One region of the Bacillus sp. ISL-47 genome, then DNA from elsewhere that is predicted to be linked to it. Evidence: riboswitches for the same ligand, from Rfam matches in the RefSeq annotation. Region 1 holds a riboswitch; the other holds the start of a gene.
What was found. Region 1 has a riboswitch for thiamine pyrophosphate ahead of thiW (energy coupling factor transporter S component ThiW). Riboswitches for the same ligand answer to the same signal wherever they lie in the genome.
Positions count from the first base shown of each region.

Region 2: it holds a riboswitch for thiamine pyrophosphate, as region 1 does, so the genes downstream of both, thiT (energy-coupled thiamine transporter ThiT) here and thiW (energy coupling factor transporter S component ThiW) in region 1, are expected to answer to the same signal.

Region 1 is NZ_JAGGQS010000082.1:20,735-28,801, forward strand. It holds gene J7I93_RS23760 (DUF2269 family protein) at 22-522, opposite strand; gene J7I93_RS23765 (VOC family protein) at 659-1,063, opposite strand; gene J7I93_RS23770 (CHRD domain-containing protein) at 1,239-1,658, shown strand; gene J7I93_RS23775 (hypothetical protein) at 1,730-1,867, shown strand; gene J7I93_RS23780 (DUF2512 family protein) at 2,275-2,664, opposite strand; gene J7I93_RS23785 (PaaI family thioesterase) at 2,757-3,128, opposite strand; gene J7I93_RS23790 (alpha-hydroxy-acid oxidizing protein) at 3,371-4,480, shown strand; gene J7I93_RS23795 (DsrE/DsrF/DrsH-like family protein) at 4,629-5,024, shown strand; gene J7I93_RS23800 (DUF302 domain-containing protein) at 5,075-5,458, shown strand; TPP riboswitch at 5,528-5,644, shown strand; gene thiW (energy coupling factor transporter S component ThiW) at 5,827-6,315, shown strand; TPP riboswitch at 6,562-6,663, shown strand; gene tenA (thiaminase II) at 6,718-7,407, shown strand; gene J7I93_RS23815 (DUF1287 domain-containing protein) at 7,493-8,067, opposite strand, start outside.
Region 2 is NZ_JAGGQS010000030.1:23,037-31,103, reverse strand. It holds gene J7I93_RS11340 (AAA family ATPase) at 1-725, opposite strand, end outside; gene J7I93_RS11335 (MATE family efflux transporter) at 1,110-2,453, shown strand; TPP riboswitch at 2,507-2,610, shown strand; gene thiT (energy-coupled thiamine transporter ThiT) at 2,677-3,276, shown strand; gene J7I93_RS11325 (hypothetical protein) at 3,379-3,648, shown strand; gene J7I93_RS11320 (hypothetical protein) at 3,783-4,022, shown strand; gene qoxD (cytochrome aa3 quinol oxidase subunit IV) at 4,060-4,362, opposite strand; gene qoxC (cytochrome aa3 quinol oxidase subunit III) at 4,363-4,968, opposite strand; gene qoxB (cytochrome aa3 quinol oxidase subunit I) at 4,958-6,934, opposite strand; gene qoxA (cytochrome aa3 quinol oxidase subunit II) at 6,924-7,913, opposite strand.

The DNA of each region.
Region 1 (8,067 bases):
GGCAGTGAATCACTGCCATTTTTAATTTTGCTTTTTCTTTTTCCAGGGCCTTAATACGGAAATGCCAAAGATGAAGAGGGTAACAGCGATTTGAAAGTAGACGGCATATTGGCGGGTTATATGATTATCAATAAAAACAGGATTCGATAATGCCTTGCTGCCTTCCGCTTCAAGAAGAGTCATATTTTCCATCATTCGTTCATCGACGATATTAATGCCGACCACGGTTTGGATGATAAATAAAATCCATTTAACGGTAACCCATCTGTGCTTGAAAAATCCCCAGTTTGTAAAAAATCCATAAATAAAGCCAACTAATAACGTACCGATTGCACCAACCCGAACGACATAATCACTAATTGTCACCACATTTTTGTACATTTCCAGGGCTTGACCATAGGCGGCCATTTCCATGGAGAAATTTAATGCGAGCGAGCTCATGATTCCCCCGAAAAATAATGAAACGAGAATGATATGAAGGATTTTTAGCCACCTGGTCGCTTTTGTGCTTAATTTTTTCAACCTTTTTCCCTCCTTTTGAATCACTTTATAAGTGTAGCAAGGGAAAAGGGATGTCCATATCAGCCTCCGCCGTAATTTGCAGTAGGGCGCTAGTCTTATTTTGGTATATAAAAAACCCGCTCGTTAATGAGCGGGTTTATTGCCCTTTATGCAGCACATTGCAGGCGCTGAGCAGGTTGCCATCCGGATCTTTGAAGCCGAATCCGCCAAGGCCGTGCTCCTGGTTGAGGTTGAGTGGCCCAACTTCCACGTTCTTCTCCTGCAGCCATTGGTGGAGCTCTTTTAAAGAAGGTGTATAAAAATCAATCACACTATGCTCGACACCATCATTCGAGTTGGCGAATGAAAGAGATTTCCCCTCTGCTGCGGTTTCAACCAGGAATATCGTAGGCACACCCTTTGATTGAAAGCTTAGCATGGCGTTCTTCTCTCCTTTGAACTCCACTTCAACACCAAGAACTTCCACATAAAAATGAACCGATCGATCCAGATTGGATACCGGAATCTCGACTGTTGCAATATGAGAAATATAATTAGACATGTTTGCCCTCCTTTGGATTTTAGCTATATAACTATTTAGCGGAAAGAGGGAAAAATCCTTCTTTCCATAAGCATATAGCCAATTTAGCGCTTTATCTCGGTGTTTGTACAATCATTCTTTTGCCCCAGGGCATAAAATATATCATTAAATTGTGTAATGAACAGGAGGAATAATAATGGACAGAAATGAACTTTTTTTCGCCAGGTTAAAAGGCAGTGAAGAAGTTCCGCCAGTTCGTACCGATGCTTTTGGCACGGCAAAATTGAAAGTAAGCAAGGATAAGAGGAAAATGGGCTACCGTTTGACAGTTAATGATCTTTCCAACTTTACTCAAGCTCATATTCATTTAGGAAGAAGGGGTGTAAACGGTCCAGTTGTCGTTTTTCTTTTTGGCTTAATCGATCCTGACATTAGTGTAAATAAGGGTGTTGTAGAAGGGATCATTACAGCCAGGGATTTAGTGGGTCCTTTAGAAGGAAAACCTCTATCCGTTCTTATAGACCTAATGAGTGATGGGGACACATATGTTAACGTGCATACAGCCCAAAACCCAGACGGAGAGATTCGCGGTCAAATCAAGCCTTATTGGGGCTAATAAGCATGAATGGTTGATTCCTTGAAAAGTGAGCATATTAATTTTTAGAACACTTGAAAGGGGTCATAACGTTGAAAAAGCAGGATGAAAGTAAAGAAAAGCCTCAAAATTCACTCACAGAAGAGCAGCAGCTTATCAATGAATTTGGCAAGCATGAAGGTAATCAGCCGATTCCGCAGCCTAAGAATTATGATGAGATTGAGTATTAAGAACCCGTCAAAAAAGACTCCTGAATGATGTGCACCCCAAAAGTTAGAATTAGTTCGTCTAACTTTTGGGGTGCACATCAGAATGAGGGGTCTTTTTTTAAGGCTGTTATATAAAGAAATGTTGTTTTTAAATAGTTTTTTTAATAAAAAACATTAATTAAATGATGTTGATTGGAGCGTAAGGTGCGAGCTCCTCGAAAATGCTATCGCATTTCCTTCGTGCGGTGTTTATTCAAGGAAGCTTATTCAATGTCCTGCGGGAGGAGTGGGACAGGTGAGACCCCACAGGCGCTGCGCGCCGAGGAGGCTCACCGCCCGCCCCGCGGAAAGGGAGCATCCTGGAGCGGAAATCAACCTCTCCTTACTACTTGTCTAAAAAGCAACAAAGCTTGCGAAAACAGCCTTTTTTAATTATGAGCATCATCATTATGAAAAACCCGGTTGTCCAGATAACCGTGGAAGAACCATTCTCCTGCACCGATCACAAGAGCGGAAACAAAGGCTGCCAATGTAAGATTGTCTTTTCCAGCCACAATCATTTCTTCTAAAAGCCAGATGACGAAAAAACTAAGGCCGATGTCTGATACGGTGGCAATGGCATTCCTTTTTGTATGCTCGGTTTCATCACCGGCCATTCGGAATATCATCATGTCGCCGAGTACGTAAGCTGCAAGTGTCAGAACGAAGCTAATGATCAGCGTTTCGGTGAATCCAATATCAAAGAAACCGGTTAAGACTATTCCCAAAACGGCCGTGATCATTAATAATTTAATCAAGATTGCTTTCACATGCTCCATGTTGAAATTCCTCCCTATCGTTGTTTACGTATCTATACCCTGCACACGATAGGCTATGCGATGGATTTCCAGAAAAGTGGATTTGATTTTAATCAGATAGAAGCGAAAATGCCGGATGCTTTGGCAACCAGCTGATTCTGGTTATTGTAGATGTGGCAATCTGTGTGGTTCAGTGTCCGGCCTCTTTTTACCAGATGAGCATCGGCAATAAGATACTCACCGGTGGCGCCCCTTAAGAAGCTAACCTTTAAATCTGCAGTTACAACGGTTTGCATATTGTTTTCATCCGGTTTAAAAATATTCCCCATCGCCACATCCGCCAGCGTGGAAATAATCCCGCCATGGACAAGTCCGGCGCTATTGATGAAAAGCGGCTGGATTGGCAAAGTCACTTTCATATGGGTTTCATCGACTCTTTCATAATGAAATTTTAAAAATTCATCAAAAGGCTGTTTGATTAGCATTTTGTACACTCCAATATGGTTAAGATATGTTGACTTATTCACGAATTTTTGATGAAATCCCTGCTTTTTGATAAAAACATTTGCTGTTGAGGTACGTGGGGGCCGTATATCCGCGAAAAATCCGGTTATATCCGCGATATTCAAAATATAATCGCGAAACGCCAACACGGTTTCAATAAATCCAAAAAAATGATATTATTTTCAATAAATTCTAATTTTAAGTGAGAGGCAGGACTGGAAAAATGGCAAAGGTAGAGAATATTAGCTTCGCAGAGAATTTCCCGATCTCCTACACAGAGCTGGAGAAGGAAGCAGAGAGAAAGATGGCGGCTGGGGGATTTGGGTATGTCCAATCAGGTGCGGGCGGGGAAGAAACCCTGAGAAAAAATACGGAATCATTCGCGAAATATTCGATTGTACCAAGAATGCTGAGGGATGTTTCGGTACCGGATACAAGTGTAACGCTATTCGGAAAGACATATCCTTATCCAATTTTTCTGGCGCCAATTGGGATGCAGCGGCTTGAACATGAAGAGGGGGAGCTTGCGTCGGCCAGAGCGGCGGCTGCTTATCAGGTTCCTTTTATTCAGAGCACGGTTTCAAGCCACTCGATTGAAGAGATCGCCGCAGCAACGGGCAGCAGTCCGAAATGGTTTCAGCTATATTGGTCCAATCACGAAGAGGCGGCTTTTAATATGGCGCGCCGTGCGGAGGAAGCCGGGTATGAAGCGATCGTTTTAACGGTCGATACAGTCATGATGGGATGGAGGGAAGCGGATCTCAGGAACAATTTTTCTCCATTAAAGCTGGGCTATGGAAAGGCAAACTATGAAACTGATCCGGTATTTATGGCCTCTCTTAAAGATGGCGATGTGGTCCAGGGGATCCTCGATAATATCCATCATCCAACTTTAAGCTGGGAGCATGTTGCCAGATTAAAAGAGATAACACATTTGCCGGTTCTAATAAAAGGCATCCTCCATCCGGAAGATGCGAAGCTTGCGGTTGAGAAAGGAATAGATGGCATCATTGTTTCCAATCATGGCGGGAGGCAGCTGGATGGCGTGACGGCTGCGATTGATGCACTTGGACCGATTGCGAAAGAAGTAAATGGCCGGATTCCTGTTCTCTTTGACAGCGGAATTCGCCGAGGGTCCGATGTGGTTAAAGCACTGGCGCTTGGAGCGGATGCTGTTTGCCTGGGAAGGCCTTATGTATATGGATTGGCCATTGGCGGGCAGGCTGGCGTCGAAAAGGTGCTTGCCAATTTTATAGAAGAAACAAAGGTCTCTCTCTCTTTAGCCGGGGTCAGCAGCTTGAGGGGAATGGCCAGTCTGCAGCTCATTAAATAGTTTAAGAGAAAACTCCCTAGAGAAAGGGAGTTTTTTTGTTGACAGAAGAATCTATGTTTAATAATATACCTATAGGGGTAAATGTATAAAGAGCTTACATAGGGTCTTAAAATGTCCCCAAAAAATAAAATTTTCAGGAGGAATTACAATGAGTAAAAAAGTAGCAATTATTGCAAGCAACGGCGGATTATTTGATGCATACAAGGTGTACAACATTGCGACTGCGGCGGCAGCAACGGATGCAGAAGTAGCGATTTTCTTCACTTTCGAAGGATTAAACTTAATTCATAAAGAAGCATACCAGCAGCTTCCAATGCCTGAAGGAAAAGAGCATTTTGCAGAGGGCTTTGCAAAAGCCAATGTTCCTGCAATTCCTGTATTAGTGGCAATGGCACAGGATTTAGGCGTTAAATTTATTGGATGCCAAATGACTATGGATGTTATGGGACTTGAAAAAGAAGCTTTTGTAGATGGAATTGAAGTTGGCGGAGCTGTAACATTCCTTGAATTTGCCAACGATGCGGATGTTACACTAACATTCTAATTGAAGATGTGCCGATCCACCAAAATACCGATACAAAAGGAGATGCAATCATGTTCGAATACACAGCAGAAACCGAAAAATCGATTGATGAAGCGATTTCTTCGCTTGAAGAAAGCCTGAAGGAAGAAAAATTCGGGGTCCTTTGGAAGTTTAACGTCCAGGAAAAACTGCAGGAGAAAGGGCTGGACTATAATGAATCCTTCCGTGTTTTAGAAGTTTGCAATCCATTTGAAGCACATCGCGTATTAACACAGAACAAAATGGCTGGCTATTTCTTGCCTTGTAAAATTGTAGTCTATGAGGATGCCGGGAAAACGAAAATTGGCATGCCTAAGCCGACAAGCATGATTGAACTCGTCAATGACGAATCCGTTCAAAGCATTGCGGCTGATATTGAAAACCGTTTAATTGGATGTATTGATAAAAGCATCTAAGCAAAAAGAATGATGACAGTCCCGGAATAATTTGTTAAGCTTGAGGCAGCTTATCAAATTAAATATCTATGAAACTACTAGGGGTGCCCCGAATGTGCGGGCTGAGAGGGAAGCGCGATATAGCTTTCCGACTCTTATAGACCTGATCTGGTTAATGCCAGCGGAGGGAAGTAGGCTTTGAAGGTATGTCGAATCATTTATACTTAAACCAAGCCAGGTCCTTTCGCGGATCTGGCTTTTTTTGAAGGAAAGAAAGTATAAGCTTTGAACTTCGATAACTGTCCAGCGCCAGGCGCCTTGCGCTTTTCTTATGTACATACTTTTCTCCATGATAAGCGATCAGGCTGCCCTTGAGGAAGGAGGTTAAGGTGAATAAAACCCGTTTATTGACGACGATGGCATTATTTGTGGCGATTGGAACGCTGGGCTCCCATTTGTTATGGTTTCCGGCAGGTGTGGCCAAAGCCTATCCCGTCCAGCATGCGGTGAATGTATTGGCGGCAGTAACACTTGGGCCGCTGCCGGCAGTGGGAGTGGCGTTTATGATCGGATTACTGCGAAACCTGCTTGGTTTTGGGACGCTGCTTGCATTTCCAGGCGGAATGATTGGCGCGTTTTTGGCAGGCGTGCTTTATCAAAAATTCGGCCGGAAAGTCTGGGCTGCAGTTGGTGAAGTAGTGGGCACTGGCATCATTGGAGCACTGTTTGCCGTCCCGTATGCAAAGATATTGATGGGAAGCGCAGCTGGCGCCTTCTTCTTTATACCGCCATTTCTTGTCAGCAGCTTTGCCGGTGCGGCTATTGGGTGGATGATACTCGCTAAAGTGAAGGAAAAAAATTTAGTGCAGAATATGTGAGTTTTTAGCGAGCGTGCTTTGCTGTACGGAAGAATAGAGGGTTTGAAGCCGATGGAGCGAGAAGAAGCGGCTGAAAAGAGCAGTCTGAATCAGCTTCAGCGAAATAAGCGGGACAATGCGGTTTCATAAAGCAGGTATGAAGCAACTCTCAAAGAACTGGTATGAAGCAACTCTCAAAGAACTGGTATGAAGCAGCTTTACCGAAACAAGTTAAAAGAAGTGGCAGCAACGAATAAAAAACAATAAGAAAACTGCTAGGGGCGCTTCGGCTGAGATAAGGAGTTTTTCCTTTGTCCCTTGGAACCTGATCTGGGTAATGCCAGCGCAGGGAAGCGGTGAGGACCTCAATTTTTCCTCATGCTTTTTCCCCGGCAGCTTCTGAATAATGAGGAGGCTATTTTAATGACTTTTACAGAAATTCTTCGCAAAGAGAATGATGATTTATTTCAGCTTATTTTTCAGCACCCGTTTGTACAGGGGATCGGAAGAGGAGATGTGCCGAAAGAGGCGCTGGCCCATTATATTAAAGCGGATTATGAGTATTTGAATGCTTTTATGCATATATACGGAATCGCTATTTCCAAGTCTCCTGAGCGGAAGGATATTGCTTATTTCAATCAGCAAATTGAATTTGTACTGAACAGCGAAATCCACCCTCATCATAATTTCTGCCAGCAGATTGGTGTGGGATATGAAGAGCTGCAGGGCTTCCCGCTTCCTCCGACGGCAGACCATTATGTCAAGCATATGATGTACCATGCCCATACAGGCGGGATGGGCGAAATCCTCGCTGCGTTATTGCCTTGCCCTTGGACTTATTGGGAAATCGGGCTTGAGCTCATGAAGCAATATGAGCCGCAGGAGGACCATCCTTTTTACCCGTGGATTTCTTTCTATGCAAATTTAAGGGTTGAAACAGTTACCATGAATATGAGGAATCGTTTGGATGAGCTTGCGGAAGCAGCATCTCCAGAAGAAAGGCAGCGAATGAAGGATGCCTATCGCAAAAGCTGCCAGCTGGAGCTTGGATTCTGGGAGATGGCTTACACCTGTGAGGAGTGGCCAGCAGGCAATACGGTAGCAGCACGATAAGAAAACGGAAATTGGTTCGAAAAAAGCCAGATAGTTATCAATAAATACGCCTGCTTCTGCTTCGCGGCAGGGCAGGCGTGTTTTTTCAAAAATTCCATCTATAATGCGCCGTAATGGGTGTTTGAAAGGAAGATAGCTTCACTTCGGCCGCAAAAGGTGTCGAGTTATGGATGACGTAAGGAATGCCATCCTTTGTCCGTTTGTCAGATATGATGGCGACATGGTCAAACTTGGGAGTAAGGAAAACAACGATATCGCCGGGCTGCCATTGCTGAAGGTTATTTGTATCTCCCGGAATAAGCTTAGTGGTTAAAGATTTTGCGTACCGGCTGAAATACACATTTTGATTGGGGACACGCCTGAAATCGATGTTCGGATCCGGTTTGCCGTTTACGCGCTGATATAAGTCCGTGTTTTTTGCAATATCCTTGTCGATAAGATCTTTGATTGTAATTGATGCCCCGTTAAATCCCCGCCAGATTACATCTGTACAAACGCCTTCTTCATCAGGAGGGTATCCCCCGGCATAATAGGCGCTATTATAAGTCGTGCGCTGCTCCACTTCTTTTCTCGCGGCCATGACTACATCCATTGGATCGACGATGCCGTTTTGATTGCGGTCAGCTCGAGAATAGTCAGCGGGAATTAAAACCTTTTTTG
Region 2 (8,067 bases), on a different contig from region 1:
GCATTTTGGAAAAGATTTCTTACACGGGAAGCTCCCACACCGACAAATAATTCATTAAAGCCGGAACCGCTGGTTGAGAAGAACGTTGCGCCAAGTTCCTTGGCAATTGCCTGTGCAAGCAATGTTTTACCCGTTCCGGGAGGTCCGTATAAAAGAATGCCCTTCGGGGGTTTAATCCCCATTTTCAGCGAGCGTTCAGGCTCTTTTAAAATAGAAAGAGTCTGCATGATTTCCTCTTTCATTTCTTCCTGGATGCCGCCCACATCTTCAAGTGAAATGGAAGGAAGGGGCTTTGGCTTTGAAACACTTTGCTTCATGGTATTTGTAGCGCCCATTCCGCCTTTTCCAGATTTAAATAAGTAAATTCCGATGGCTATGAATAATAAGACCAATCCGCCAAGAATCCAAGGCGTATACGGGCCTGTTGTTGCGAAAGTATATTGTATATTATAGGTTTCTACTAATTTATCAACCATTTCACTGTTAGGAGGCACATGTGAAATATACTCTCCATCAGGGGCAGTAATTAGTAGTTTGCCGTTTTTATATTCCTGTATTGCAACAGTCTTTCCATCCTGGGAGGCAATAAGCTTTTCCACAGAAGAAAACGGGACTGTCACTTCCTTATTTCCTGTTTGTACGGTCCAAATAACCGCTGCCAAAATCACCGTGACCACCAATAAAAGCGAAACAATCGTCGAAGGTTTCTGTAAACGTGATTTCAACTAATTCCCTCCTTATTGAACATATTCTCATTATAAGGAAAAAGAAAAGTTATTTATAGGCTTTTACACTTTTTAAACGTTGTAAATTATGGAAAAATAATATTTTGGCCGCTAAAGTGTGCTATAACAGGCCTTAAAAGATGCTTATTTGTGAAAGATATGTGACAAAAGGGAATGCACACAATCAGACTAGCACCATTCCAAGTATGATCCGGGCCCAAACAATCTTATTTTTGAGATTCCCAAAACAAATTTATTTTATCTCGAAAGTAGGAAAAGCTATCCAAACGCCGTTTTGCGTTTTAAATTCATATGATTGGAAGTTAAAAGGAAAATCATTGATAATAGAACTTATTACTTTATAAATAGAAAAAGGTGTAGGGGATGAACAGCCAGCAGGATTTTACGAAAGGGAATATATTTAAACAGCTCCTTATTTTTTCAGCACCCATCATGCTGACAAATTTGCTGCAGGTTTCCTATCAATTTATTGACAGTTTGTGGGTCGGAAATTTGCTTGGAGCTAATGCTTTGGGAGCCATAGCGGTTTCAGGGACTGTTATTTTTACTGTGCTTTCCTTTATTATTGGCATTAACAATGCTACTTTGACCATTTTGTCTCAGCAAAAGGGAGGAGACAATGAAAAGGGGCTTAAGAGATATTTAAATGCCTTCGTCGTGATTTTAACAGTCCTATCCATAGGACTCGGCTTGGCAGGATTTTTATTTTCCGAAAAAATATTGGTCTTCATGGGGACTCCTGCGGGAATAATTCCAGACGCAGCAGCTTATCTGCAAATTAACTTTCTCGGCATTCTATTTTTATTTGGCTATAATTTTATCGGCACTGTGCTTCGTGCTTTGGGAGACAGTAAAACTCCATTATACTTTGTGTTCATTGCGGTGATTCTGAATGCAATTTTGGATCCGCTTTTCATTTGGATATTTAATCTTGGAATAGAAGGGGCTGCGTATGCAACCATTGTTTCACAGGGAATTGCTTTTCTGGCCGGCATGGCGCTTATTCTCCGCAAAAATCTGGCACCATTCACCATGCCTTCATGGCCGCAGAAGGAAGAGGCAGCATTCATTTTCAAGCTTGGCATTCCATCTGGTCTGCAAATGACCGTTATTTCAGCTGGGGTGATGGCCATTATGAGTGTTGTCACATCGTTTGGGGGAGATGTGGTTGCCGGATTTGGTGCAGCACAGCGGATAGACAGCATCATTATGCTCCCGGCTATGGCTTTGGGGACTGCTGTAAACAGTATGGCAGGGCAGAATATTGGCAGTAATAAATGGGATCGCGTTCATAAAATTGCTCTTTTCGGAGTGATTTATAATCTTGTATTTATGCTTGTCATCGCACTGATAACGGTATTGATGGCTGAATATGGAGTAAGCCTGTTTATCCAGGAAAAAGAAGCGCTTGAATATGGAACCGATTATTTAAAAATGATAGCATTTTTTTATCCATTGCTTGGTATTAATTTTATCCTAAATGGGATAGTAAGGGCTTCTGGAGCAATGTTTCAGGTGCTGGTACTTAACATCATTTCTTTTTGGGTTCTGCGCTATCCTTTGACCTATCTTTTTTCAAAATTTATGGGGGAGAAGGGCATCGCTGCAGGCATGGGAGTCAGCTTTGCCATTAGCAGTGTGATCGCTTTCCTTTATTACCGGTATGGCAAATGGGATGAGCAAGAGCTATTTGAGGAAGGTAAATAAACCCTTTCCATAGATTAGAAAATAATATATAATAAAATGGAATAATTTGATAACGTTACCACAAGGGGAGCATTTTTGCTGAGAGTGAACACATTGGTGTTCTGACCCTTTGAACCTGTTAGTTAATGCTAGCGCAGGAATGTGGAATAAAAGGCAGAAGGAATCACTCTGCCTGCTTGTTCTCCTTTGGGGTATCGTCATACTTTTGAAGGGGGATTTTTTTATGAAAAAATTAAGCTTGGCAGCGATGATCGAGGCATCCTTTTTCGCAGCTTTTGCCATTATCCTGGATTTTCTGCCATCTATTAAACTTTCGCCATCAATATCTATCTCTGCTGCCATGATTCCGATTTTTATACTGGCATTCAGATGGGGCTTTAAAGTAAGCTTTATAGCAGGCTTATTATGGGGCATATTGCAGATTGCGATGGGAGATGCATGGATTGCTACACCACTGCAGGCTTTTATAGAGTATTTTATTGCTTTTGCTTTTATAGGATTTGCTGGTTTGTTTTATCTTCCAATCCAAAAACAATTGCGCAATGAAAACAAGAAAAAGGCACTTGGCTGGATTGTGTTAGCCATTTTTGCTGGAAGCTTCGCCCGCTATTTCTGGCATTTTATTGCAGGTGTTCTCTTTTTCGGAAGCTATGCACCAGAGGGAATGTCACCTGTTCTGTTTTCCTTCCTGGCAAATGGCGCAACCATGCTGGGAGCAGCCATATTATGTTCCATCGTGGCGGTATTATTAATTTCATCGGCGCCAAGATTAGTTCTTAGAAAAGCGGATGGCAGCATCACAGTAAACAAACGGGCTTCTTAACGATAAACCTCTTTGGATCATCCATCCGAAGAGGTTTTTTAATGATGTGGGTAACGAACTCCTGAAAATTGGGTATATTACTCAAAAAGGAGAGTGATTACCTTGTCTAATTCATTGCAAGGAAGCATTATCTCTGGTGTATATGACGCGGAAGCCAGTGCTTTTGAAATTCATAAAGTTAAAAACTTCAACACCCAATCAGTCCTTAATAAAGTACAGTGTGAAAATTTGTACCGATACTTATCACTTCATGAAGATGATGAGGATGGACAAATCATTACATTATATGACCAAATGCCTCTGATGCTGACACGCCAGGAAATTTGCAGCTTAAAAAAAGATCTGGAACAAATTAAGAAGCTATATCAATAGAAGAAACTAGCGTTTTTGCCAAAATGGCAAGACGTTTTTTCTTTCGGCGAAAACTGTGACAAATTTGTGACAAAAAAAGTTTGACATTTTTGTGAACAAAGTTAGAATATTTAGTAAAAAGGGGATGAGCAAAAATGAATGAAAAACAGCAGAGGGTCTTGCGTTTTTTTAGAAATCTAACTGCATCTGGCCTAATTCTTGGATTTGCAGTATTTATAAGCAGTTTTTTTGTAAGCGGTATCAAAGGTGAGTATATTCTATCTATAGGCTTAAGTATAATGGTTTCATCTATGCTGATTTTTGGGTTCGGAATATTTATTCATGTGATGGAGGAAATGACAGAAGGAAGTAAAGGAATAAGACAATATAAATAAAACCGGCCTCCAATATGGAGACCGGTTTTATTCTGTATTAATGGGCTGCGTGCCCAGCTGTCAAAACCCATATAGAACCTACGACAACAACAATAACCATAAACACAGCATAAATCATATTGATTAAATTTGTTTTTCCGTCTTCGCCTTCACGCAAATGCATGAACATGAACAGCTGCATGCCTGCCTGGACAACAGCCAGTGAGCCGATAATCCACATGATCACTTTAAAAGAAAGATTCGTTTTTAAAGCAATGCCTGCTGCTGCAAATGTAAGTACAAGGGAGGCAACGAATCCAATGACATGGCTAATAGGGAAGCTTTTCGCCTGCTTTTCCATTTATGCCACCAATCCTTTCAAATACACAAATGTAAAAATAAAGATCCAAACAACATCAAGAAAGTGCCAATATAGACCGATAATAAAAGTTTTCCTTGCTGTCGTTGGAGTAAGACCTCTTTTCAGTAATTGAAGGATGACCATGATGGCCCAGCCAATTCCGAGAGTCACGTGCGCCCCATGTGTTCCTAACAAGACGAATAAGCTGGAAAGAAACGCGCTTGTCTGCATCGTTGCACCTTCATGGACATAGTGAATGAACTCATTAACCTCCATGAATAGGAAGCCGGCACCAAGAGCAAGGGTGAGCACAAGCCAAGTAATAAGGCCTTTTAAGTTATTACGCCGCATTTCAAAGATGGCGATTCCCATTGTGAAGCTGCTCGTTAAAAGGAGGATCGTTTGAATCATGACGTCCTTTATCACAAAAATATCTTTATGAGTCGGCCCTCCAGCAAAACGTTCGTACAGAACGCCATACACTCCGAAAAGGGTAGCAAATAGGACGATTTCTGCTCCAAGGAATACCCAGAAACCAAGAATATTCATCTTGTCTTGCTCAGTTTGGTATTCAAGCGGCAATGACCTATCAAGATTAACTGACATGATCGTGCACCTCTCCTTCAGTCTTTCTCCAGGCATTTTCAATTCTGTGAATCTCATCTTTTTTCACATGGAAGCCTTCATTGTAATCGAATGAACGAATGAGTAATCCTGCAAGAATGCCGATTGCGGCAACAGCAGCAGCAATATGCCATTCAAATACCAGGAAGAAGCCGGCCATTCCAAAGATAACGCCCATATAAATCGGTACCCATGAATTGCTTGGCATATGAATCTCTTCAATTTCACTGTCATGCAGCGTCAAACCTTCGTTGTTTTTCTTCATGTGCCAGAAAGGATCCAATGTCTTAACTTCCGGCAGCTTCGCAAAGTTATAAAATTGAACAGGTGACGCAGTTGACCATTCCAGTGTTCTTGCATCCCATGGATCGCTCGAGATATTTCTCTGAGCATAGCGGACGCTCCAGTAAATGTTGTAGCAGAATACAGCAAATCCAGCTGCCAAAATAATAGAACCAATAGCTGATAGACCAAATAGCGGAGCAAATCCTGACTCTGCAGAATAAGTGTATGCTCGGCGTACTGCTCCGTTTAAGCCAAGGAAGAACATGGGCATGAACGTGAGATTAAAGCCAATCACAAATAGCCAGAAATGCCATTTTCCAATTCTTTCGTTAAGCATAAAGCCGAACATTTTTGGCCACCAGTAGTATAGTGCAGCGAATACCGCAAACACCACACCTGGAATCAACACGTAATGGAAGTGGGCTACAAGGAATAATGTGTTGTGATACTGGTAATCTGCTGCACCCATCGCCAGCATGACGCCTGTTACACCGCCAATAACAAAGTTCGGTACAAAAGCCAGTGCCCACAGCATGGCGGAAGTAATTTTAATGCGGCCTTTCCGCATGGTGAACAGCCAGTTAAACATTTTAACTCCAGTCGGGATGGCAATGGCCATCGTTGTGATCGAGAAGAAGGAGTTAACAGCAGGCCCTGAGCCCATTGTGTAGAAATGGTGGACCCAAACCACCATACTTAAAAGTGCAATGCCAAGGATGGAAAAGACCATCGATTTATATCCAAAAAGAGATTTGCGAGAAAATGTCGCAATAACTTCAGAGAAAATCCCGAATGCTGGAAGTGCCACAATATAAACTTCAGGATGTCCCCATAACCAAAATAGATTGGCCCATAGCATATCCATTCCGCCGCCGGACACAGTAAAGAAGTGTGTTCCATAAAGACGGTCAAACGTCATCAGCGCCAAAGCAACCGTAAAGATCGGAAATGCTGCCACTATAAGGATTGACGTAACAAAAGTCGTCCATGTGAACATCGGCATTTTCATTAGTGTCATGCCTTTTGTTCTCATTTTTAAAATCGTAACAATGAAGTTAATCCCTGTCATTAATGTACCAATACCGGCAATTTGCAGGGCGACTGCGTAATAGTTATTTCCGATTCCCGGACTGAATTCCTTTCCGGCAAGAGGGAAGTAGGATGTCCAGCCAGCATCAGGAGAACCGCCAATAACAAACGAAATATTAAACAGCATAGCACCGCTGAAAAACAGCCAAAAGCTTAATGCGTTAAGCTGAGGGAACGCGACATCACGCGCACCAATTTGCAGCGGAATCACAACGTTCATTAATCCAATCAAAAACGGCATCGCCATGAAAAGGATCATAATTACGCCATGGGTTGTGAAAATTTCATTATAATGCTGTGAATCGAGAAATCCCATTTCAGGTCGTGCTGTTTGGGCTTTCATTAGCAATCCATCCATTCCGCCGCGGAAAAACATTAAAACGGCAGAAATGATATACATAATTCCAATTCTTTTATGATCAACAGTGGTAAACCACTCTGTCCAAAGGTATTTCCATTTTTTCAAATACGTGATCCCGGCCACTGCGCCAATCATAGTTAAAAGAATAGCAATCTGTGAACCTAGTATAAGGGGATCTCCAGTAATAAAAAATTCATCCCATTTAATGTCCATTATGGTCACCTCCATGGTTATCTTCGCTTTCATCATGTCCAGTCTGTCCATGATTTTCGATCACATTAGCTTCATTGCTTTTATAATTATCCTGTTCTTCAAATACTTTTCCTTGATATCCATGGCCTCTGTATAACTCTGGGTTGGTATATGACTTGGAATTGGGGTCTGCATGGTTCACCCAATCTAAATGAGTATTTGAGAATGTCAATCTTCCCATATGGGTAGGTTTTAGCAAGTCCTCATATTCAGATTCTGTTAACTTTGGAGCTGTCTTTTTTACATCTTCAATCCATTGGTCAAATTCATCATGGGTTTGTGCAAGTACTTCAAATTTCATATCCGCATAGCCGCGTCCATTAAAGTTCGTATTCTGCCCCTCATAGGATCCAGGATTATCTGCCACAAGATACAGCTCTGTTTCCATTTTTGGCATTGTATATTTCTGTCCGCCCAGGGCAGGAACCCAGAAGGATTGCATCGTGCTGGCAGAAGTCATCTTAAATAAAACAGGAGTATCTTCCGGAATATTGACATAGTTAACAGTTTCAATTCCTTCTTCCGGATAACTGAAAATCCATTTCCAGTCAGCAGATGTAACATGTATGGTAATAGGCTCTTTTTCTTCATATCCTTTAGGCACTTCTTCAAGAGCATAAAGGGTTTTAACTGTAGGGATTGTCAAGGCAATAACAATTAGGATTGGTATTCCTGTCCAAATAATTTCCAAAAGTGTGCTGCCATGCTCCTCTGGTGGTTCATAGTCCATATTTTCAGGACGTTCACGGTATTTCCAAACGATGTAGCCGAATAATCCAAATACGACTACAACTACGAGAAGCATCCAGATCAGGGACCAGTTTATTAAATCAGTAATGCTTCTTGCAACAGGGCCCTGCGGTTCAAACACAACCATATTGCAGCCGCTGAGAACAAACAGGGGCAATAAGGCTGTTAAAGAGAGCAGAAATTTCTTCATCTGATTTTCATCTCCTTTTGTTAAAGACAACTATTGTTAAATAATTCACAAATAATGTGCGGTTTTTCACAAATCTGTCAAAAAAATATATTGATGAAAAACCTGAACAGACAAAACCTTTATTAAACCTAGTTATCACTGTGTAAATGATAAT